One region of the Streptomyces sp. NPDC127108 genome, then DNA from elsewhere that is predicted to be linked to it. Evidence: riboswitches for the same ligand, from Rfam matches in the RefSeq annotation. Region 1 holds a riboswitch; each other region holds the start of a gene.
The links. A riboswitch is a leader RNA that binds a small molecule or an ion and turns the genes downstream of it on or off. The one in region 1 is predicted to bind cobalamin.

Region 1 (7,904 bases):
TCGGCCGTCGCCCTCTAGCGGGCGGCGGCCGATCGTGTTTGAGTGCGTCCTGTGGTTCTCTTATTGACACGACGTCTCACGGGGGTGTGACAGAGCATGGCCGCAGGAGGCTTCTGCAAGCTGCCCAACGGCAGTGTGGTGGTGGCGCTGACCCTGCCGAGCCCCGGGCCCGGGGGTGGCAGTGTGCGCGTTCTCGTACGCGCCGCGAACCGGGCGCGGGCCCTGACCCGGCTCCGCAATCTCGGGCTCCGCGCGGTCTACCTCCGCGGCAACACGGAGCCCCCCACCCCCGACGAGGTCACCGCCGTGCTGCACCACCCCGACGGCCTCATATGGCGCACGGCGCCGGACGGGGCGGCGGAGCTGTGGCATCCGATCCGGGCGCTGCTGAGGCGCGGCGCGGCTGCGTAGCCCCCAGGCCCGCCCCTTTCCCGAAACTGGGGCTCCGCCCCAGACCCCGCTCCTCAATCGCCGGAGGGGCTGGACGGTTTCAGCCCGTCCGGCGTTTGAGGACGAGGCGCGAAGCGCCGATCAGGGGGGTCCAGGGGGCGCAGCCCCCGGTTTCGGAGAAGGGGTGGGACTGGGGCGCCCCGCGAAGGTCACACCACCGGCTTGCCGGTCAGTTCGGCCCCGGCGGTGCGGAGCTCGTCCAGGGCCCGCTGGGTGGTGTCCTCGGCCACCCCGGCCGTGAGGTCGAGCAGGACGTGGGTGCGGAAGCCCTCGCGGACGGCGTCGAGCGCGGTGGCCCGCACGCAGTGATCGGTGGCGATCCCGACGACGTCGACCTCCCGGATCTGCCGCGCCCGCAGCCACTCGGCAAGAGAGGTCCCGTTCTCGTCGACCCCCTCGAACCCGCTGTAGGCGGCCGAATGCGCCCCCTTGTCGAAGACGGCGTCGATCGCCCCGGACGCCACGGCGGGCGCGAAGTTCGGATGGAACCCGACCCCCTCCGTCCCGGCGACACAGTGCGGCGGCCAGGACCGGACGAAGTCCGGCTGGTCGGAGAAGTGGTCACCGGGGTCGATGTGGTGGTCACGGGTGGCCACCACATGCCGGTAGCAGGGGGAGGCCTGCCCGATGAGTTCGGTGATGGCGGCAGCCACATCCGCTCCGCCGGACACCGCGAGACTGCCCCCTTCGCAGAAGTCGTTCTGTACATCGACGACGATCAGGGCGCGACGCATGGCGGGTTTCCTTCAGCTAGCTGGATGAACCGAGCGTAGAGACTTCAGGTCCGTTGCGGGAGAGGGCGGACGACGTGCTCAGGCCAGGTACTCGGTGGGAATGACCGCCTCCCCGCGCGACAGCTGGGTGGCCGAGAGCGGCAGCCGCCCCCGCGCGGCCGCGTGCCGCTCCCGTACCGCGTCGAGGGGTTCACGGGCGACGACGTCGCCGCCCTTGACCAGCTCGACGAGGAGCTGGCGGTCGGCGAGGTCGGCGGGGACGGGCCCGGTCCCGATGACCTCGGCCTCGGCGACCCCGTTCGCGTCGACGCGCCGCGCGGCCCACTTGCGGCCGCCGAGGGACGACTTCCCGCCGAGGGACTTCTTGGCGACGGGTTCGAGGGGCGCCTTGGGGTCGGCGCCGCGGGCGCGGGCGACGAGCTTGTAGACCATGGAGCAGGTGGGGTGCCCGGAGCCGGTGACCAGCTGGGTGCCGACGCCGTACGCGTCCACGGGCGCCGCGGCGAGCGAGGCGATGGCGTACTCGTCGAGGTCGGAGGTGACCACGATCTTGGTGTTCGGGGCACCCAGCTCGTCGAGTTCCTTGCGCACCCGGTGGGCGACGAGCAGCAGATCGCCGGAGTCGATGCGGACGGCGCCAAGATCGGGCCCGGCGATCTCGACGGCCATCCGGACGGCCTCGCCGACGTCGTAGGTGTCGACGAGCAGCGTGGTGCCCCGGCCGAGGGCGTCGACCTGGGCGCGGAAGGCGTCCCGCTCGTTGTCGTGGACGAGGGTGAAGGAGTGCGCGGAGGTGCCGACGGTCGGGATGCCGTAGCGGAATCCGGCCGCGAGGTCGGAGGTGGTGGTGAAGCCGCCGACGTAGGCGGCCCGGGCGGCGGCGACGGCGGCCAGCTCGTGGGTGCGGCGGGCGCCCATCTCGATCAGCGGCCGGTCGCCCGCGGCGGAGGCCATGCGGGACGCGGCGGCGGCGATGGCCGAGTCGTGGTTGAGGATGGAGAGGATCACCGTCTCCAGGAGCACGCACTCCGCGAAGGAGCCCTCGACCCGCAGGATCGGCGAGCCGGGGAAGTACGTCTCGCCCTCCGGATAGCCCCAGATGTCCCCGCTGAAGCGGTACGAGGCCAGCCAGTCGAGCGTCGGTGAGTCCACGACGCCGCGCTCGCGCAGGAAGGCGAGGACACCGGCGTCGAAGCGGAAGTTCTCGACGGCGTCCAGGACCCGCCCGGTTCCGGCCACGACGCCGTAGCGGCGGCCCTCGGGCAGTCTGCGGGTGAACACCTCGAAGACCGAGCGCCGGTCGGCGGTGCCCGACTTCAGCGCGCCCTGCAGCATCGTCAACTCGTAGTGATCCGTGAAGAGCGCGGTGGAGGGGACATCCACCGGCAGCCCCAGGTCATGCTCCCCAGAGTTCATGACAAGGATGCTACCCCGCATCTCGTCACTCTGACGATTTCGGGGGTCCGTTTGTGCGCCCGGCCCTCCCGGGTGGCAGCATGGGGCAAGTGAGTAGCGCTGCTCCCGTAGAGATCACACGCCCGGACGCGGAAGAGGAGACCTTCGCGGTCCCCGAGCCGGACGTTCCGTGGATCACGCTCGTGCACAACGACCCGGTCAATCTGATGAGCTATGTGACCTATGTCTTCCAGACGTACTTCGGGTACTCGAAGGACAAGGCCACCAAGCTGATGATGGACGTGCACCACAAGGGCCGGGCCGTCGTCTCCAGCGGTTCCCGCGAGGAGATGGAACGCGACGTGCAGGCGATGCACGGATACGGGCTGTGGGCAACGCTCCAGCAGGACCGGAAGTAGCGACGCGACTGATGCCAGGACACTTCGAACCGATCCCGGGCGGCGGCGCGGCCGTCGCGCTCGACGAGGTCGAGATCTCGATCATCCGCTCGCTGGCCGTGCAGCTCCTCGAGCTGATCGGCCCGGGGGACGAGCCCGCGGGCGACGACGGCGACCCGTTCGCGGAGCTGTTCGCCGAGGGCCCGAGCGAGCCGCCCACCGACCCGGTGCTCAAGCGGCTGCTCCCGGACGCGTACGGCGGTCCCGGCAGCGAGCCGGGATCCCTGGAGAAGGCCGACGAACTGCGGGCGTACTCCGCCGAGTTCCGCCGCTTCACCGAGAACGACCTGCGGGCCCGCAAGCGGGACGACGCGCTCGCCGTGATCCGCTCCCTGGACGCGCTCACCGTCGCGGGCGAGGGCGGTGCCGTCCTGAAGCTGTCCGCGGAGGAGTCGCGCAGCTGGCTCGGCGCGCTCAACGACCTGCGGCTCGCGATCGGCGCCCGGCTCGACGTGACCGACGAGGAGGACACCGACATCCTCTACCGGCTGCCGGACTCCGACCCGCGCAAGCCGATGGTGATGGCCTATCTGTGGCTGGGCGGGCTCCAGGAGACGCTCGTCGAGACCTTGATGCCGTGACGCCGGTGCCGTGACGGCCCGCCGCCGATGTCGTGACGGTTTTCCGACGTTCGCGTGACGTCGGTTTGAAGATCACAGACGTTCGCTCAACGGACGCTCAAATCCGGATAACGATCCTGTCACCTCGGCGCCCTCTTTGGGGCGTCGAGGTTTCTTTGTCCGCTTCTTCCTGTGCCGTATGCCACATATGGCTCATTCGATCACTGTGACGGTCGTGATAAATCTTCACGACCGCTCGGTGACGCCACCCATGTCACCGGGGGCGCTAGAGGCCGGCAGACCGTCGGCGGCACTCCATCACCATCCGGGGGGATCAGGACCTGGTCCGCGGCGAAACCGCAGTTCGCGGCGCGGATCAGCATGGAGAAAGGCGTCACCATGACCTCAGTGCAGGTCGAAGAACACCACGACGGGCACGGCGGCAATGGTTCCGCGGCGGCCACGGAGGGCGCGTCCGGCGACAGCGAGGGTTATCAGCGCGGGCTAGGCGCCCGGCAGATCCAGATGATCGCGATCGGCGGTGCCATCGGCACCGGCCTGTTCCTCGGCGCGGGCAAGGCCATTCACAAGGCCGGTCCCAGCCTCATCCTCGCGTACGCCATCGCGGGCCTCGTGATCTTCTTCATCATGCGCGCGCTCGGCGAGCTCCTGATGTACCGGCCCGTGTCGGGCTCGTTCTCGGAGTACGCCCGTGAGTTCGTCGGCCCGTTCTTCGGGTTCGTGACCGGCTGGACGTACTGGCTCTTCTGGGTCGTCACCGGCATCACCGAAGTCACCGCGGCCGCCCAGTACATGCAGTACTGGACACATGACTCCATTCCACAATGGGCGTACGCGCTGATCTTCACGGTCATCCTGTACGGCGCCAACCTGATCTCCGTGAAGCTCTTCGGCGAGCTGGAGTTCTGGTTCTCGATGGTCAAGGTCACCGCGATCATCGGCATGATCCTGATCTGTGCCGGCATCCTCACCATCGGCTTCTCCGACGCCGGTGACACCGCGTCCGTCTCGCACCTGTGGGACAACGGCGGCTTCTTCCCCAACGGCATCGGCAACACGCTGATGACGCTGCAGATCGTGATGTTCGCCTTCCTCGCCGTCGAGCTGGTCGGCGTCACCGCGGGCGAGTCCAAGGACCCGAAGAAGACCCTGCCCAAGGCGATCAACACCGTGCCGTGGCGCATCGCCGTCTTCTACGTCGGCGCCCTGATCATGATCCTCTCGGTCGTGCCGTGGACGTCGTTCCAGCCGGGCGTCTCCCCGTTCGTCGCCGCCTTCGAGAAGATGGGCCTCGGCGTCGGCGCCGCGATCGTGAACTTCGTGGTCCTCACCGCCGCGCTCTCCTCCTGCAACTCGGGCATGTACTCCACCGGCCGTATGCTGCGCGACCTCGCGCTCAACGGCCAGGGCCCGAAGTTCTTCACCAAGCTCACCAAGAACGGCCTGCCGCTGGTCGGCACCACCTTCTCCGCCGCGCTGATGCTCGTCGGCGTGTGGATCAACTACCAGTGGCCGGGCGAGGCGTTCAACTACGTCGTCTCCTTCGCCACCATCTCCGGCATGTGGGCCTGGATCATGATCCTGGTCTCGCAGATCAACTACCGCCGCAAGGCCGACCGCGGCATCGTGCCGCAGTCCACCTTCCGCGCCCCCGGCGCCCCGTACACCAGCTGGTTCGCCCTCGCCTTCATCGGCATGGTCATCGTGATGATGGGCATCGACAAGGACGCGCGGATCTCGCTGTACTGCGCGCCGATCTGGGCCGCGATCCTGTGCGTGTCCTACCTGGTCCTGAAGAGCCGCGACCCGGAGGCCGCGGCCTTCAAGAAGCGCGTGCACGGCGGCCCGGCCGCCGAGGACGCCGCACCGGTCACCAAGGACTGACCCGTCCGGGGTCGCCAAGGACTGACCCCGGACGCCTCACGTCCAGCATGCGGGCGGCCCCGTACCACACTTCGGTACGGGGCCGCCCCGCTGCTTATCCTGGCCGACATGCTGACCATCACCCAGGCCCTCCACGACCAGATCGTCGCGCACGCGCGCAAGGACCACCCCGACGAGGCGTGCGGCGTCGTCGCGGGGCCTGCGGGCACCGACCGTCCCGAGCGCTTCGTCCCGATGCTGAACGCGGCCCGCTCGCCCACGTTCTACGAGTTCGACTCCGCCGACCTGCTGAGGCTCTACCGCGACCTGGACGACCGCGACGAGGAGCCCGTGGTCATCTACCACTCGCACACGGCCACGGAGGCCTACCCCTCCCGCACCGACATCAGCTACGCCAACGAGCCGGGCGCCCACTACGTCCTCGTCTCCACCGCCGACACCGACGACGCCGGACCCTTCCAGTTCCGCTCGTTCCGGATCGTCGAGGGCGAGGTCACCGAGGAGGAGGTCAGGGTCGTCCAGGCATACTGAGCGGGAGCTTTACGACCCTAGAGGCGGCAGGACCCAGGAAGCCGGTGGAAATCCGGCGCGGTCCCGCCACTGTGACCGGCCGCGCCCGCGCCCGGGAGTCAGGAACTGACCTGCCGCCTCCTCCACATGCACTCAGGGGACGCGGAAATCCCCTGGAGGAGGCCCGCACCCCATGCGTACCCGCGCCCTGCTCGCCGCGGCGGCGATCCTGCTGCCGCTCACCGCGTGCTCGTCGTCCTCGTCGTCCGACGACGACTCCGGAAACTCCGACGCCAAGGCCGCCGGATTCCCGTACACCGTCACCAACTGCGGGACGAAGACGACATACGACGCACCCCCGAAGCGTGCGGTCACCATGAACCAGCACGTGACGGAGATCCTCCTCGAACTGGGCCTGGAGGACCGCATAGCGGGGACCGCCTACCTCGACGACAAGGTGCTCCCCGAGTACGAGAAGGCGTACGACTCCCGCCCGGTCATCGCCAAGGAGTACCCCTCGTACGAGAAGCTGCTCGCCGCCAACCCCGACTTCGTGTACGGCGGTTACGCGAGCGCCTTCGCGGCGGGCGACGGCCGCTCCCGCGACGCCCTCGCCAAGTCCGGCATCAAGACCCGCCTCAACATCGAGGGCTGCGCCAAGAAGCCCGTCACCATGGACGACGTGTACCGCGAGGTGCGCGAGGCGGGCGCGACGTTCGGGGTCGGGGACCGGGCGGCGAAGTGGGTGCGCGACGCGAAGGCCGAACTGGCCGCCACCGCGAAGCAGTCCGCCAAGGGCGGCAAGAAGCCCTCCGTCTTCGTCTACGACAGCGGCGACAAGACGGCGTTCACCGCGGGCGGCCGGGGCATCGGCAACGACATCATCGAGCGCGCGGGCGGCCGCAACGTGATGTCCGACCTGGACAAGTCCTTCGGCGACGCCTCCTGGGAGACGGTCGTCGACCGCCGCCCCGAGGTCATCGTCATCTACGACTACGGCGCCTCCACCGTCGCCCAGAAGAAGAAGCGCCTCCTGGACGACCCGGCCCTCAAGGACGTCCCCGCCATCAAGAACAAGAGGTTCGCGGTGCTGCCGCTGTCGGACGTGGTGCTGGGGGTGCGGGCACCGGGGGCGGTGAAGAAGCTGGCGGAGCAGATGCGGTGAGGCCTGGGAGCGGCAACTTTCAGCCCGTCTGGCGCTCGGGCGCGAGGCCTGGGGGCGGCAAATTTCGGCCTGTCCGGCGCTCGGGGGCGAGGCCTGGGGGCGGCATATTTGAGCCCGTCCGGCGTTTGAGGACGAGGCGCGGAGCGCCGATCGGGGGCGGCCCGTCCGACCCGAAGGGACCCCCCACCCCCGGGGGCCCGGGGGCAGCGCCCCCGGTTTCGGGAAGGGGCGGGACAGGGGAGCCCCCGGCAGGGCACCCCACCCGCACCCTCCCCTACAGCCTGGTCATCACCGCCCTCGTCCTCGCCCTCGCGGCCGCGAGCCTCGCCGCACTGGCGTGGGGCTCGGTCAGAATCCCCACGGCCGACGTGGTCCAGATCCTGACGGGCAACGCCGACCCCTCCCCGTACCGCACGATCGTCCTGGACGTCCGCCTCCCACGGGTCATCCTCGGCGCGGCCGTGGGCGCGGGCCTCGCGGTGGTCGGCACCACCCTCCAGGCCCTGGTCCGCAACCCCCTCGCGGACCCGTTCCTGCTCGGCGTCTCCTCGGGCGCCTCCGCGGCCGCGGTCGCGGTGATCGTGCTCGGCCTGGGCGCGGGCATGGCGACGACGGTGACGATCCCGGCGGCGTCCTTCGTGGGCGCGTTCCTTGCGCTGCTGGTGGTGTACGCCCTGGCCAGGGAGCCGGGCGGCGGCTTCACGACGAGCCGCCTGATCCTCGCGGG
Region 2 (7,904 bases), on a different contig from region 1:
GACCCTGACCTCGATGACGACGCGGGAGCCGTCCGACGTGCAGTGGTTGTAGAAGGCGTCGGCGGAGGTCTCGTAGAAACCGCACGGGTCGGCGGCCGCGGGGGTCGCGGTGACGGTCACCGCGCCCAGGGACGTGAAGGCGAGAGCGGTGGCGGCGAGGGCACTGGTCACCAGGCGGCGGACAGGCACGGGGAACTCCTTGGTGAGGGGGGTCGGTTCGGCCCGGACCGGTGAGCGGTCCGCGGCGGCTTTCGGCCCGAGGATCGCAGCCCCGTGACACCTCGGTTGATCGAATGGCGCCCCGTTCACCTGGAAGAACGTTCCCCCCTCCGCCGATCGGATGGATCTCCTCCGTTTTCCCCCGGGGACCCGGTCGCCGGGGGTGGGCCGACCCGCGCCGCGAGCCGCTTCGGTGCCTGAACGCGGTAGCTCTCGGTGAGGAGTTCCGCCACCTCGGCCCAGTCGGTGGCCTCGTCCAGGCGCATGCCCACGACGTTCCTGCCCCAGGAGAGGCGGAAGAACGGGGCGCCCGCGTTGGTCAGGGCCTCGAACTCCTCGCCGGTCGAGCGGAACGTGAGCGTCGTGGTGAGGCCCTCGGTCGCGATGGCGCGCGCCGACGGGGAGTGGGAACGGGTCCAGTCGGTCAGGTAGACGTGCGCGAAGGTCGCGGTGCGGATACGCCAGCGGGTGCCGATCCAGGCCGGTTCCTCGTGTGCGTCGGGGAGGCTCAGGCACACGGTGCGCAGGTGGGTGAGGACGTCGAGGGGGACCTCGTCGTCGGCCGGGATCCTCTGGCGCGTCATGGGTGTCTCCCCCTGGCTGGCGGGTTTCCGGTGAGCTCGCAGCGGGCCTTCCGGTGAGCCTGCCGCGGCTTCTCGGGCGAGTTTAAGGATCCTGTTGCCGCGGGGGCGTGCGCAGGAAGCGGACCGACACGTGGTCCAGCGGGTCCGCCGGTGGCGTCACCCGCGCCCGCACCCCGTACACCTCCGCGATCAGCCCCTCGGTGACGACCTCCGCGGGTGTGCCGTGCGCGTACGCCCTGCCCTCCTTCAGGACCAGGATCTCGTCGCAGAACATGGCGGCCAGGTTGAGGTCGTGCAGCGCGATCACCGTCGTCACGGGCAGCGAGGCGATCAGGTTCAGGAGGTCCAACTGGTGCTGGATGTCCAGGTGGTTGGTGGGTTCGTCGAGGAGGAGCTCGCGGGGGGCCTGGGCCAGGGCGCGCGCGATGTGGGCGCGTTGGCGTTCGCCGCCGGAGAGGGTGTGCCAGGACTGGTCGGCCCGGTCGGTGAGGGAGGTGCGGTCGAGGGCGTCCCGGACGGCGGCCTCGTCGGCGGGCGTGCTCCCTGACCAGGGCCTGCGGTGCGGGATGCGGCCGAGGGCCACCACCTCCCGTACGGTCAGCTCCACCTGGGTGCTCGCGTGCTGGTCGACCACCGCGAGCCTGCGCGCCGTCTCCCTGCGGCCGAGCCGGGGCAGCGGCGTGCCGTCCAGCGTGACCACGCCCGCGGCGGGCGCGAGGACGCCCGCGAGGAGGCGCAGGAGCGTGGACTTGCCGGAGCCGTTCGGGCCGATGAGGCCGAGCGTGGTGCCGGGGCGGGGGGCGAGGGTGATGCCGTCGACGATGAGGCGGCCACCGGCCTCGTGGGAGACCCGGGCCGCCGCGAGGCCGGGGGGCGCGGGCTTCTCGTACGCCGACGGCTCTTCCGTCTGCTCGTACGCCGTCGGCTCCTGCGCCTTCTCGTACGCCGTCGGCTCCTGCGCCTTCTCGTACGTCATCGGCTCCCGCGCCTTCCCGTACGTCATCGGCTCTTCCTCGTCCGGTAGAGCACCGCCACGAACGCCGGTACGCCGATCAGCGACGTGACCACCCCCACCGGGACCTCCTGCGGGTCGAGGACCGTGCGGGCGAGGGTGTCCACCCAGATCAGGAACACCGCGCCCGCGAGCGCCGTCACCGGGAGCAGCCGCGGATGGCCCGCGCCCACCACCGCCCGGGCCGCGTGCGGCAGCGCCAGGCCCACGAACCCGATCGCCCCGGCGCTGCTGACCAGGGCCGCCGTCAGGAGCGCCGTGGTGCAGAGCAGCAGCACGCGCACCCGGCCCACGTGGACGCCGAGGGTGGCCGCGGCGTCCTGGCCGAAGGCGAACGCGTCCAGCGTGCGGGCGTGCAGCAGGCACACGACGAGCGCGACGGCGAGTACCGCGCCGCACGTCCAGACGTCCGTCCAGGCCGCGCCGCTCAGCGAGCCGAGCAGCCAGAACAGCACGCCGCGCGTGGTCTCGGCGTCGGCGGCCGTGAGGACGACGAAGGAGGTGAGCGCGGAGAAGAGCTGCATCGCGGCGACACCGGACAGGACCACCCGGTCCGTGGTGTCGCCGAGGGTGTGGCTGAGCAGCATGACCAGGGCGAAGGACAGGACGGCGCCGACGAAGGCGCCCGCCGGGACCGACAGCGCTCCCCCGCCGACACCGAGGACCACGACGGCCACGGCGCCCGTGGACGCGCCGGAGGAGACGCCGAGCACGAACGGGTCGGCGAGCGGGTTGCGAAGGAGTGACTGGAGCACCGCCCCGCACACGGCGAGGCCCGCGCCGCACACCGCGGCGAGGAGCGTGCGCGGCATTCGCAGGTTCCACACGATGCCGTCGCGGATCGGCGTCAGCTCGGCCTCGCCCCAGCCGAGGTGGGCCGCCACGGCCGACCACACGTCGGGCACGGAGATGTCGGCGGGGCCGATGGTGACGGCCACGGCGACGGAGAGGAACAGGACCGCGAGCCCGGCCAGGGTGAGGAGTCCGCCGCGCACCGCCGAGCGCAGACGGTGCGGGCCGGCGCCGCCCGCGGCGGCGCTCACTTCGTCAGGCCGAACTCGCGCAGCGCCGCCGCGACTTGTTCGATGCCGTCGACGGTGCGGATGCTCGGGTTCAGGGCCTGGCCGCTGAGCAGGACGTAGCGCTTCTTCTTCACGGCCGTGAGGTTCTTCGTGGCCGGGTTGGACTCCAGGAACTTGATCTTCTGGCGGGCGCTCTCGGCGGACTGGGACCTGCGGGTGAGGTCGCCGATGACGAGCACGTCGGGGTCGCGGTCGGCGATGGTCTCCCAGTTGATCTGGGGCCACTCCTCGCGGGTGTCGGCGAAGGCGTTCTTCACGCCGAGTTCGCGGGTGATGACGCCGGGGGCCCCGCAGCAGCCCGCGATGTACGGGGACTCGGAGTTGGCGAACCAGTACATGAGGGTGGTGTCGGAGGCGTCGACGGACTTCTTGGCGCGCGCGGCGCGGGACTTGAGGTCCGCGATCAGCTTCTCGCCGCGCTTCTCCACGTCGAAGACGCGCGCGAGGTCGCGGATCTCGCCGTACACGGTGTCCATGGTGAGGGTCTTGGTGCGGGTGCCGTCGTCGTCACCGGCGTTGTCCTTGCCCGCGCAGTCGGTCGGCGAGACGTAGACGGGCACGCCGAGTGCGGTGAACTTGGCGCGGTCGGCGACGCCGCCCTTGCCGACCGTGTAGAGGAACGACGCGCTGACGAAGTCCGGTTCCTTGTCGAGGACCTTCTCCAGCGACGGGTAGCGGTCCGCGAGCCGCGGGACCTTGGCGTTCTCCTTCGCCAGGCCCTTCAGGACGGGGTCCGTCCAGGTGCCGGTGCCCACCATGCGGTCGGCGAGGCCGAGGGAGAGGAGGATCTCGGTGGAGCCCTGGTCGAGGGAGACGGCCCGCTTCGGCGGGGCCTGCACCTTCGTCCGCTCGCCGCAGGCGGTGAGCGTGACGGGGTAGCCCGCCCGCGCCTTGTCCGACGTCTTCGCGGGCGAGCCGCCGCACGCGGTCAGCAGGACGAGGCCCGCGGACAGGAGGGCGGTGAGGGGTATACGGCGAACGCGTCGCGTGGTCGAAGGCACACGTCTTCCCGAGTCTCAGGGCTCATGCGCGGAGCCTGGTCTGCGAACTCCGCCGCCCGTGCGGACGGCGGTGCCAGCAGGTCTTCGGACTCGGGTTCGTCCGGGCGGGGCCGCCTTCCCGGGGGTCCGTGGACTCCCAGTGGCCGCTGGCCCCGCCCGTCCCCCTCACCGCTGCGCGTCAGCTCCGGATTCCCACCGGATTCCCCGACCCAGGTGTGGGTACGACTGGCGTCCGCAAGCTATCACTCCGGTGTGGCATCGCCCCTGGTCGGGGCGGGCTCACCGCGGTAGGTGCCGAAGGACCACTTGTTGCCCTCGGGGTCGGCGATCGCGAACTCGCGGCTGCCGTACGGCTGGTCCTCGATCTCGCGGATCACCTTCGCACCGGCGGCGGTGAGACGGCGGTAGAGGTCGTCGACGTGGTCGGTGACGACGTACGCGCCGAACGTGCCCGGCCGCAGGCACCACTCGGCGGCCTTCGGGTCGTAGCTGCCGAGCATGACGCCGCCGCCCTCGGGCCAGTCGAGCTGGGCGTGGGCGACGCGGTCGCCGTCCTCGTACACGGCGGTGCGCAGGAAGCCGACGGTGCCGACGAGGAAGTCGATCAGGGCGGGGGCGTCGTCGGCCTGGAAGGTCGCCCAGACGTCGGGCGCGCGACGGTTCGCCGCGGTCGGGTCGGCCGGGTCGGCCTGGTCGCCCTGGCCGATTTGCGTGATCTGCACGTTCTGCGGGGATTCATTGGTGTTCATGCGTCCCAGTCTTCGCCGCCCGCGTGCCCTCCGGCTTGGATATTCCGGCACTCCTCGGCCAGCCAGGCGGTGGGGCTCAGGCCCGTGTACTGCTGGAAGTCCCGTACGAGGTGGGAGTGGTCGTAGTACCCGCGGTCGGCGGCGATCCGGGCGAGGTCGGGGCGCGTGCCCGCGGCGACCGCGCGGACGACGGCGGCCTTCGCGTGCTGGAAGCGGATGAGGCGGGCGGCCTGCTTGGGGGTGACGCCGGTCTCGGCACGGAACAGCGCGGACAACCGGCGTTCGCTGAGGGCGACGTGCGCGGACAGGCCGCGCAGGGTACCGGCGCCGCGGTGCCGGGCGAGCCAGGCCCAGGCCTCGCCGACCTCGGGCCGGACGCCCCCGGCACGCTCGGCGTCGGCCGCGCGGCGCGCCAAGTAGGCGTTGAGGAAGGCGAACCGGTCGCCCCAGTCGTCCTGCTCGCAGAGGCGTTCCCGTACGTCGGCGGCGACCCGGCCGAGGACGTCGGTGCCGTCGGTGACGAGCTGCCCGGCGAGCTCGGAGGCGGGCAGGCCGAGGAGCGCGCGGGCCGCGAGCGGGTGCACGGCGAGCTGGATGCCGGCCTCGTGCTCGGGCTGGACGACGTACGCGGGACTCTGGTGCAGGCCGCCGACGACGATGTCCGTGCGGACGGCGTCGGGCCCGGTCGCCTGGCCGGGGGTGCGGCCGGTGGTGACGGGGCCGTCGAGGGAGAAGATCAGCGTGAGGTACGGGGACGGCAGGCCGCGGTGCAGGGCGGGGCGCTGGCCCTGGGTGCGGTAGCCCACGGCGGACACGACCAGGCCGCCGGGCGGGGGCGCGGCGCGGACGAACTCGCGGGACGCGGCGGCGCCGTCCGGGGCGGTGGTGTCCGTGGCCGTGGAACCCATGAGCCCATTGTGCGCGGGCGCGGCCGGGCCTGTCGTCCGGTGCGGCTACCCGCGTCCGCGCGTCCCATGCCCGGCACGCACGGTGACCTCGATCATGGGAATCCGGTACGGCGTCCTCGTACCATGACGCGCCGCTCCGGACGGGTCGGCTCAGCGCTTCCAGGGAACGGGAACCATGGCAATTCGAGCAAAGGGCAGGCTGGCCGTCGCCGGGGCGGCGGGAGCGCTCGCGGCGGCGGTGTTCGCGGGCGGCGCGCTGTGGCCGTCGGCCGACGCGGAGGCGGCGAGCAAGCGGTCCGGGCCCGCGAAGAACGCCGCCGCCCGCGCCGCCACGGCCGAGCTCAAGCACTGGCCGAAGCCGGTGGCGGCGAAGCTCGGCAAGGTGATCGCGAAGAACGAGGGGCGCGGCGCGTACGCGGTCTTCGACGCGGACAACACGACGTACCGCCACGACCTGGAGGAGTCGCTCCTCCCGTTCCTGGAGATGAAGGGCGTCCTGAGCCGCGAGTCGATGGACCCGTCCCTGAAGGTCATCCCGTTCAAGGACACGGCCACGCACAAGGAGAGCCTGTACAGCTACTACAACCGGCTCTGCGAGGTCGACGACCAGGTCTGCTACCCGTGGGCGGCGCAGATCTTCTCCGGCTTCACCCTGAAGAAGCTCAAGGGGTACGTGGACGACCTCCTCGCGTACGACAAGCCGATCCCGGCGACGTACTTCGACGAGCACGGCAAGGTCACGAGGACCGAGGTGGAACGGCCGGAGTTCTCGCCCGGCATGCGGGAGCTGTACAAGTCGCTGCGCGCGCACGGCATCGAGGTGTACGTGGTGAGCGCGGCCAGCGAGGACCTGGTGCGGATGGTGCTCGCCGACCCGAAGTACGGGTACGGCGTGAAGCCGCAGAACGTCATCGGCGTGGGCCTGCAGCTCAAGGACCCGAAGACGGGCCGGGTGACCAGTTCCCGCAAGGAGATCGCCGAGGGCAGGTTCGGCCCAAAGGACCGGGCGCGGCTCGCGAAGTACGAGCTGACGCCGAACCTGTGGGCACCGCTGACCTGGTACCAGGGCAAGCCCGCCGCCATCTCCACGTACATCGACGAGTGGAAGAAGCCGGCCCTCGTCGCCGGGGACACCCCCGTGAGCGACGGCCCGATGCTGTTCCACTCGGCGGACGTGCGCAACGGCGGCGTGCGCGTGTGGGTCAACCGCAAGGACAGCTACATGAAGCAGTTGGACGGGATGAAGCGGAAGAACGCGGCGCGGCAGCGGGAGTTGGGACAGCCGGTGACGGCGGACAAGCGGTGGCTGACGGTGACGCCGGATCAGATCGGCTGACGGTGACGGGCGGAACAACCGGCTGAGCGGAACGGGAGCCCCGGGGTCGGTCGACCCCGGGGCTCCTCCGTGTCATACGGCCCGCAGCCGGTCGAACGCCGCGGCCGTCGCCGCCCGGTCCGCGCCGTCGGCGAGCAGCGCGTGCAGGAGCAGCCGGGCCTTGGGCGCGTCGAGCTGGCCCGCGGAGATCAGGCCGCGGGCCAGCAGGTCGGACTCCGAACCCGGGCCGCGGTAGGTCTCGCTGAGCAGCGGGCCCGCGCCAGTGCGCGAGGCGAGGACGACGGGCATCCGGGCTGCCGCGGCGGCCAGCGGCTCGACCAGCCACTTCGGCGCGTGGCCCGCGCCGAACGCGGCGACGACCAGGCCGTCGAAGCGGTCGTCCACGGCCTCCAGGAGCTCGCCGCCGTCGCCGAGGGAGAGCGTGAGCAGCGCGACCCGGGCGGGGGCACGCAGCCGCAACGGCCGCTCGACCGTGGCCGTCGCGGGGCGCAGCAGGATGTGCGGGACGCCCTCCACGACGCGGCCGAGGGGGCCCGCGCCCGGTGAGGCGAAGGTGGCCACGGACGTGGTGTGCGTCTTGCGGACGTGCCGGGCGGCGTGGATCTCGTCGGCGAGGACCGTGAGCACGCCGAGGCCGCGGCAGCCGGGGTCGGCGGCGGTCGCGAGCGCCGCGGCGAGGTTCGCGGGGCCGTCCGCGCCCGGCAGGTCGGGGCGGCGCATCGCACCCGTGACGACGACCGGCTCGCGGGGCGCGCAGACCACGTCGAGCAGGAAGGCGGTCTCCTCCAGGGTGTCGGTGCCCTGTACGACGACCGCGCCGTGCCCGGCCGCGGTGGCCTCGTCGACCTTCCCGGCCAGCTCGGCCAGGTCCGCCAACGCCAGTGAGGATCCGGGGAGTCGGCGGACGTCGTGCAGCTCGATGTCCACTCCGGGCGGGACCGGGGCGGCGGCCAGGGTCTGGGCGCCGGTGAGACGGGCGTGGTCCCCGCCCTGCGCGGAGATGGTGCCGCCGA
Region 3 (7,904 bases), on a different contig from region 1:
GGTTGGCGGGCGAGCCCGGGACCGGGCCCGGCACCGGGCAGTTGACGCTCAGCGCCCAGCACTGACCGGACGCGGTGGACGCCACGTCGTACAGCGCCTGGTGGGAGAGGCCGAGGCTCTCGCCGAGGACGAAGGCCTCGCTGACGGCGATCATCGAGACGCCGAGGATCATGTTGTTGCAGATCTTCGCGGCCTGTCCGGCGCCCGCCGCGCCGCAGTGCACGGCCTTCTTGCCCATCTCGGCGAGCAGCGGCTCGGCCCGCGCGAACGCGGCCTCGTCACCACCGACCATGAAGGTGAGCGTGCCCGCCTCGGCGCCCATGACGCCACCGGAGACGGGTGCGTCCACGGCGAGGTGCCCGGCCGCGGCGGCCGCCTCGTGGGCGGCCCGCGCGTCGGCGACGTCGATGGTGGAGCAGTCGACGAAGAGGGTGCCGGGCCGGGCGGCCGCGAGCAGTCCTTCGTCCTGGTAGAGGGCGAGGACGTGGCGGCCCGCGGGCAGCATGGTGAGCACGACGTCCGCGTCGGCGGCCGCCGCGACGGCCGAGGGCGCGGCCTCGACGCCCGCGGCGACAGCGGCGTCCACGGCGTCCGGGACCAGGTCGTGGCCCACGACCCGGTATCCGGCCTTGACCAGGTTGGCGGCCATCGGGCCGCCCATGTGGCCGAGGCCGACGAAGGCGATGACGGGGCTCACCAGGGCACCTCCTGCGGGGAGCGGTCGGCGGCGAGGGCGAGTTCGCGCGCGCCGAGCGGGGCGAAGTAGCGGGCCACGTCGTCGTCGGTGACGTCGGCGAGGGTGGCCGGGGACCAGCGGGGGTCGCGGTCCTTGTCGACGACCTGGGCGCGGATGCCCTCCACGAGGTCGGCGGAGGCGAGGGCCGCGCACGATACGCGGTACTCCTGTTCGAGGACCCGCTCCAGCGGGCCGAGCTGCCGGGCCCGGCGCAGCGAGGAGAGCGTGACCTTCAGGGCGGTCGGCGACTTGCCGTGCAGGGTCTCGGCGGCCTCCTTGGCGGCCTGCGCGCCGTGGTTCTGCAGCCGGTCGACGATCTCCTCGACGCCGTGTGCCGGGTAGCAGGCGTCGATCCACGCGCGCTGGTCGCCGAGGACGCCCGGCGGCGCTTCGGCGACGTACCGGGCGAGGACCTCGCGCACCGGATCGGACGCGAGGTCCGCGACGAGGCGCGGCAGCAGGTCGGAGGGGACGAAGTGGTCGGCGAGCCCGCACAGGAGCGCGTCGCGGGCGCCCAGTTGCTGGCCGGTCAGGGCCAGGTGGGTGCCGAGTTCACCGGGGGCGAGGCCGAGCAGGTAGGTGCCGCCGACGTCGGGGACGAAGCCGATGCCCGTCTCGGGCATGGCGATGCGGGAGCGCTCGGTGACGACGCGGACGCCGCCGTGCGCGGAGACGCCGACGCCGCCGCCCATGACGATGCCGTCCATCACGGCGACGTACGGCTTGGGGTAGCGCGCGATGCGGGCGTTGAGGTGGTACTCGTCGCGCCAGAAGTCCGCGGAGGCGCTGCCGCCGGTGCGGGCGTCGTCGTAGATGGCGCGGATGTCGCCGCCCGCGCAGAGGCCGCGCTCCCCCGCGCCGGTGAGCACGACGGTCTCGACGGCCGGGTCGTGCTCCCAGGCGGCGAGGGCCTGGTCGATGCGGCGGACCATGGCGTGGGTGAGGGCGTTCAGGGCCTTGGGCCGGTTGAGGACGATGTACGCGGCGCGGCCCTCGGTGCGCAGCAGCACGGAGTCGTCGGCGGGCGCCGGGGCCGGGGCGGCGTCGGCGGGCGTCATCGCAGCGCCCCCGTCAGGCCGCGGGCGACGATCAGGCGCATGATCTCGTTGGTTCCTTCCAGGATGCGGTGGACGCGCAGGTCGCGCACGAGCTTCTCGATGCCGTACTCGGTCAGGTAGCCGTAGCCGCCGTGCAGTTGCAGGGCACGGTCGGCGACCGAGTGGCCGGTGTCGGTGGCGAACTGCTTGGCCATGGCGCACAGTTGGGGCGCCTGCGGGTCGCCCGCGTCGAGGGCCTGGGCGGCCTGGCGGACCAGGGCGCGGGCCGCGGTCAGCTCGGTCGCCATGTCGGCGAGCTTGAACTGGAGCGCCTGGGCGTCCAGGAGCCGGGCTCCGAACGCCTCGCGGTCGGCGAGGTAGCCGAGGCTGCGGTCGAGGGCGCTGCGGGCGCCGCCGAGCGAGCAGGCGGCGATGCCGAGGCGGCCGCCGTTGAGGCCGTTCATGGCGATGCGGAAGCCGTTGCCCTCGCCGCCGAGCAGCCGGTCGGCGGACAGCCGCACCCCGTCGAGGATCACCTGCCGGGTGGGCTGGGCGTTCCAGCCCATCTTCTGTTCGTTCGGGCCGAAGGACAGGCCTTCGTCGTCGCGCTCGACGACGAAGGCGGAGACGCCGCCGGGACCGCTGTCGCCCGTGCGGGCCATCACGATGTACACGTGCGAGGCACCGGCGCCGGAGATGAACTGCTTGACGCCGTTCAGGACGTAGGTGTCGCCGTCGCGTTCGGCGCGGGTGCTGAGCGCGGCGGCGTCGGAGCCCGCGCCGGGCTCGGTGAGGCAGTAGCTGCCGAGCCAGTCCATAGACGTCAACGACCCGAGCCAGCGGGCGCGTTGGGACTCGTCGCCGTACCGGTCGATCATCCAGGCGACCATGTTGTGGATGGAGAGGTAGCCCGCGATGGACGGGCAGCCGGAGGCGAGGGCCTCGAAGACGAGGACGCCGTCGGCGCGGGTGAGCCCGGAGCCGCCCGCGTCCTCGGCGACGTACATCCCGCCGAGCCCGAGGTCCGCGGCCTTGCGCAGCACCTCCACCGGGAAGTGCTTCTCCTGGTCCCAGGAGAGGGCGTGCGGGGCGAGGTGCTCCTGGGCGAAGTCGAGGGTGGTCTCGACGATGGCGAGCTGGTCCTCGGTGAGCAGTGAGCTGGTCACGGCGGTCACCCCATCGTCGGGATGGTGAAGCTCGCGCCCTCCTTGGCCCCGGAGGGCCAGCGCGAGGTGACGGTCTTGGTGCGGGTGTAGAAGCGGATGGAGTCCGGTCCGTGCTGGTTGAGGTCGCCGAAGCCGGAGCGCTTCCAGCCGCCGAAGGTGTGGTACGCGACGGGTACCGGGATGGGGACGTTGACGCCGACCATGCCGGTGTCGACGCGGCGGGTGAAGTCGCGGGCGGTGTCGCCGTCGCGGGTGAAGAGCGCGACGCCGTTGCCGTAGGGGTGCTCGGTGGGCAGCCGCAGCGCTTCCTCGTAGTCGGCGGCGCGGACGACGGACAGGACCGGGCCGAAGATCTCCTCCTGGTAGATCCGCATGTCCGGGGTGACGCGGTCGAAGAGCGAGGCGCCCGCGAAGAAGCCGCCCTCGTGCCCGGGCAGCTTGAAGTCCCGGCCGTCGACGACGAGTTCGGCGCCCTCCTCGACGCCGAGGTCGACGTAGGAGCGGACGCGGTCGAGGGCGTCGCGGCTCACCAGGGGGCCGAAGTCGGCCTCGGGGTCGTCGGAGCGGCCGATCCGCAGCGCGCCGATGCGGTCCTTGAGGCGGGCCACCAGGGCGTCGGCGGTGGCCTCGCCGACCGGCACGGCCACGGAGATCGCCATGCAGCGCTCGCCCGCCGAGCCGTAACCGGCGCCGATCAGCGCGTCCACGGCCTGGTCGAGGTCCGCGTCCGGCATCACGATCATGTGGTTCTTGGCGCCGCCGAAGCACTGGGCGCGCTTGCCGTGGGCGGCGGCGGTGGCGTAGATGTGCGCGGCGATCGGCGTGGAGCCGACGAAGCCGAGCGCCTCGACGCGCGGGTCCTCCAGGAGGGTGTCGACGGATTCCTTGCCGCCGTTGACGACGTTCAGGACGCCCGGCGGCAGGCCCGCCTCGAGGAAGAGCTCGGCGAGGCGCAACGGCACGGACGGGTCGCGCTCGGACGGCTTGAGGATGAAGGAGTTGCCGCAGGCGATGGCGGGCGCGGCCTTCCACAGGGGGATCATCGCGGGGAAGTTGAACGGCGTGATGCCCGCGACGACGCCGATGGGGCGGCGCAGCGAGTGCACGTCGATGCCGGTCCCGGCGTTGTCGGTGAACTCGCCCTTGAGCAGGTGCGGGATGCCCGCGGCGAACTCCACGACCTCGAGGCCGCGCTGGAGGTCGCCGTGCGCGTCGGCGACGGTCTTGCCGTGCTCGGCCGACAACATCCGGGCCAGCGACTCGCGTTCGCCCTCGACGATCCGCAGGAACCGCAGCAGGACGCGGGCGCGGCGCTGCGGGTTCCACTCGCCCCACTCGCGCTGCGCCTCGGCCGCGTCGGTGATGGCCGCCTCGGTCTCCGCGCGGTTCGCGAGCGGGACGCGGGCCTGTATCTCGCCGGTGTTCGGGTCGTACACGTCGGCCAGCGCGCCCGATGTTCCCGGGATGTGCTTGCCGCCGATGAAGTGGGTCAGTTCACGGACCATGGGGGCCTGCTCTTTCGTCAGGTGGGATCCGGGGACGGGCGCGTCCGACCGGCCGTCGGCGGCGTGCGCGGGCATGCCGGATCGACGGACGGAAGAAGGGGACGCGAACGGCCGGGGGCCGTCAGACAGCGGGGGTTGTCGCTCGCATCGCCGGATCACCAGGGTCGTGGGTGCACACCGGGGCCATGCGTGTCTGCTCCATCCTCGTGGACAACACGGAACACCCCACGGCCGGTATCCTGACTCCCGGATCAGCGCCCGTTCTCCCGCCTTCCCAACGGACTTCTCCGTCAGTGGCGTTGTCTCACGCGAGAACGCACTCCCCGGTCACAGTGGCGGGACCGTGCCGGATTCACACCGGCTTCCCTGCACCGCGGGCTTGTCCACGAACATATACTTGGACGTCCTAGTAAGTCCACACCCGACTGCGCGACCGGCAGGGTTCCGTCATCATCTGACGGTCCGCCACCTCCGCGCGCGACCCGCCGACGCGCCCCCTTGTTTCGTGTACATGACACGCGCAGACTCGTTCCTGCCACGGGACTCGGATGCGGGGGACACAGTGGAACGACTGGGAACGACGGACCCGGAGGAAGTCGGGCAGTACCGGACCATCGCGGAGCTGGGCCGGGGCGGTATGGGACGCGTACTGCTCGGCAGCGCGCCGGACGGCACCCTCGTGGCGCTGAAGCAGGTGCACCAGGAACTCGTCGAGGACGACGGTTTCCGGGCCCGGTTCCGCCGCGAGGTGGACGCCTCCCGCAAGGTGTCCGGGGCGTACACCTCGGCGGTGATCGACGCCGACGCCGACGCGCCGGAACCGTGGCTGACGTCGGAGTTCGTGCCGGGCCCCTCCCTCCAGGAAGCGGTGACGGCCGTCGGCACCCTGCCGGAGGAGGCAGTGCTGCGCATGGCCGTGGGGCTGGCCTCCGCCCTGCGCGACATCCACCGGGCGGGCCTGGTGCACCGGGACCTCAAACCGTCCAACGTGCTCCTCGCCGACGACGGCCCGCGGGTCATCGACTTCGGCGTCGCGCGGGCGACCGACGGCGAGGGCACCACGGAACTCACCCGTTCGGGCTGGCTGGTCGGCTCCCCCGGCTTCATGTCCCCGGAGCAGGCCGAGGGGCTGCCGCCCGGCCCGGCCGGCGATGTGTTCTCCCTGGGCACGGTGCTGGTCATGGCCTGCACGGGCACCTGCCCGTTCGTCGGCCCCTCCGTCCCGCAGACCCTGTACAACGTGGTGCACACGGAGCCCGACCTCAGCGGGCTCCCGGCCAGGATCCGCCCCGTCGTCGCCCGCTGCCTGGCCAAGGACCCGAACGACCGGCCGACCCCGGCCCAGCTCCTCGACGGCCTCGGGCAGCTCACCCCGGCGGCGCGCCCCTGGCCCCTGGAAGTGCACGAGCTGATCGCCGCGCAACAGGCCGAGATCGCCCGGCTCCGGGAGGAGCTGGCCCGCAGGGAAGCCGAACAGGAGGCCGCGGCCCCCGCGACGGAGTCCCCGGCCGGTCCGGGGCACCCCGCCCCGCCGTCCGATTCCGCCCCGTCCCCCCGGAAGTGGCCGCTCGCCGTGGGAGCGCTCGTCGCGGCGACCGTGGGGGCCGTCCTCGTCACCCTCCTCTTCGACCCCGGGGGCGACAGCGACACGGACACCACTTCCCGGCCGCCGCGAGCCACCCCCACGGTCCAGGAGTCGGCCACCGTCCCGGCCTCGGAGCGGCCTCGGCAATCGGCCGGGGCATCGGCCACGCCGCCCGCCCCCGAACCCTCGGAGGCCGCCGAGCCCTCGCCCCGGGTGCCGACGACGGCCGAGGCCCGGCCCAGCACGCGCCCCGCGGCGATCGTCACCTGTGGGGGCAAGCCGCTGTCCAGACCCGCCATGTTCGTCCTGGCGTGCGGCGACGGCGGGATCGGGCTGAAGAAGCTGAAGTGGTCGGACTGGGGCGAGCCCACCGCTCGCGGCACCGGCCAGGGGTGGGAGCGCGTCTGCGAGCCCACGTGCGCGAACGGCCGGGAGGCCGCGTACCCGGCGACGGTGATCCTCACCGGCCTGACCGGAGGACGCTACACGCTCATGCAGGTCAGAGCCCCGCAGTCCCCCGGCGACCGGGTCGTCGACTACACCCTCGATCCGTACGGGCCGACGCGGCGCCTCTGACCGTCCGCGCGCTCCGGCTTCGCCAATCCCTCAGGACTCCCGTGGCCGGTCCGCCCCTCAGGACCCCCATGCCGTGAACGCGCCCCAGTGCACGGCGGACGCGAAGGGGCGCTCGCCGCCCTCCGCCCGCGCGGCGTAGGGCTCGATCAGGGCCGCCAGATGGGGGTGGGAGTCCGTGTACCGGGTGAGGTCGTCCCACGTCAGCCGACGCAGCCAGCGGCGCGCACGGCGAAGCGCCGGCACCGGGGCCTCGCTGCTTGCGAGGCGTTCGTAGAACCGGGTCATCAGCACGGCGGTCGCGAGGTCGTCCACGAGCCACAGGCTGGTCACCGCGCAGGCCGCCCCCGCCTGGAGGAACCCGGCCGGGAGGCCGAGGAACTCGTCGGGGGCGTCGAGGATCGCGTAGTGGCCGGACTGGCAGGCGCTGGCCACCGTAAGGCGGCAGCCGGGCAGTTGGTGCCGGACGAGCGCGTCCATGTCGAGCCTGCCGTCGGCGAGCGCGAGCGAGCCGCCCTCGAACCCGGCGCTCCCGTGACAGCTCAGGTGCAGGTACGAGGCCTCGGCGAGGTGCGAGAGCACCCAGTCGACGGTGGCCTCGTCCCCCACCGCGCAGCTCGCCTCGCCCCAGGACGCGAACAGGGCGCGGATCTCGGCGAGTTCGGTCCGGCTGCCCGGCAGTGAACCGTCGGGGTCGGTGACGGCCACCAGGTGCGGCGGCCCCTCCGGCGGGCGTCCGGAGCGGGCGCGGGTGGCCGCGTAGACGCTCGCGGACGGGGAGACGGTCAGGGTGCCGACGTCGTCGAGCACCTCGTCCGTGCCGGACCCGAGCGGCACGGCGTGCAGCGGTACGAGTCCCAGGAGGCCGGTCGGCACCACGACGGCCTCGCCCCGTGGGTCCTCGGCGAGGAGCCGCGCCAGAGGCCGCACGAGCGGCTCCAGGGCGAGGAGGCGGTCCAGGGCCTCCGGGAGCCTGCGGCGGTAGGTCAGCCGCGGGGCCTGCTGAACGAGCCACAGGCCCGGGGTGTCGTCGTCCGGGTTGTCCAGGTCCATCATCAGGAGCCGGGTCACGGTGATGCTGGTGACCTCGGGGACGGTCACCGCCCGCACGGCGGACCCGTCGGCGGGGACCGTCAGGACATAGCTGCCCCAGGGGGCATTGACCAGGTAGGCGAGCGGCAGTCCGCCCGCGGCGCGGACGATGTCCCGCAGTTCGGTGGTGCGCAGGAAGTCCTCGAAGCCGGGGATGCCCCGGATCTCGTCGACGACGGTGCGCACGGCGCGTTCGGCCTCGGCCTGTTC

Region 2: it holds a riboswitch for cobalamin, as region 1 does, so the genes downstream of both, ACFVHO_RS11935 (ABC transporter substrate-binding protein) here and ACFVHO_RS13680 (ABC transporter substrate-binding protein) in region 1, are expected to answer to the same signal.
Region 3: it holds a riboswitch for cobalamin, as region 1 does, so the genes downstream of both, ACFVHO_RS24480 (CoA-acylating methylmalonate-semialdehyde dehydrogenase) here and ACFVHO_RS13680 (ABC transporter substrate-binding protein) in region 1, are expected to answer to the same signal.

What each region holds. Positions count from the first base shown of each region.
Region 1 is NZ_JBHXTE010000013.1:156,436-164,339, forward strand. It holds gene ACFVHO_RS13645 (hypothetical protein) at 97-411, shown strand; gene ACFVHO_RS13650 (nicotinamidase) at 600-1,184, opposite strand; gene ACFVHO_RS13655 (nicotinate phosphoribosyltransferase) at 1,263-2,600, opposite strand; gene clpS (ATP-dependent Clp protease adapter ClpS) at 2,681-2,998, shown strand; gene ACFVHO_RS13665 (DUF2017 domain-containing protein) at 3,010-3,618, shown strand; gene ACFVHO_RS13670 (amino acid permease) at 3,997-5,502, shown strand; gene ACFVHO_RS13675 (Mov34/MPN/PAD-1 family protein) at 5,611-6,033, shown strand; cobalamin riboswitch at 6,019-6,162, shown strand; gene ACFVHO_RS13680 (ABC transporter substrate-binding protein) at 6,206-7,177, shown strand; gene ACFVHO_RS13685 (FecCD family ABC transporter permease) at 7,465-7,904, shown strand, end outside.
Region 2 is NZ_JBHXTE010000011.1:141,606-149,509, forward strand. It holds gene ACFVHO_RS11915 (DUF6355 family natural product biosynthesis protein) at 1-189, opposite strand, end outside; gene ACFVHO_RS11920 (MmcQ/YjbR family DNA-binding protein) at 306-803, opposite strand; gene ACFVHO_RS11925 (ABC transporter ATP-binding protein) at 886-1,806, opposite strand; gene ACFVHO_RS11930 (FecCD family ABC transporter permease) at 1,803-2,858, opposite strand; gene ACFVHO_RS11935 (ABC transporter substrate-binding protein) at 2,855-3,898, opposite strand; cobalamin riboswitch at 3,956-4,143, opposite strand; gene ACFVHO_RS11940 (VOC family protein) at 4,141-4,647, opposite strand; gene ACFVHO_RS11945 (helix-turn-helix domain-containing protein) at 4,644-5,555, opposite strand; gene ACFVHO_RS11950 (haloacid dehalogenase-like hydrolase) at 5,731-6,891, shown strand; gene ACFVHO_RS11955 (asparaginase domain-containing protein) at 6,964-7,904, opposite strand, start outside.
Region 3 is NZ_JBHXTE010000029.1:43,743-51,646, forward strand. It holds gene mmsB (3-hydroxyisobutyrate dehydrogenase) at 1-697, opposite strand, end outside; gene ACFVHO_RS24470 (enoyl-CoA hydratase/isomerase family protein) at 694-1,794, opposite strand; gene ACFVHO_RS24475 (acyl-CoA dehydrogenase family protein) at 1,791-2,939, opposite strand; gene ACFVHO_RS24480 (CoA-acylating methylmalonate-semialdehyde dehydrogenase) at 2,945-4,444, opposite strand; cobalamin riboswitch at 4,656-4,835, opposite strand; gene ACFVHO_RS24485 (protein kinase) at 5,007-6,605, shown strand; gene ACFVHO_RS24490 (CHAT domain-containing protein) at 6,663-7,904, opposite strand, start outside.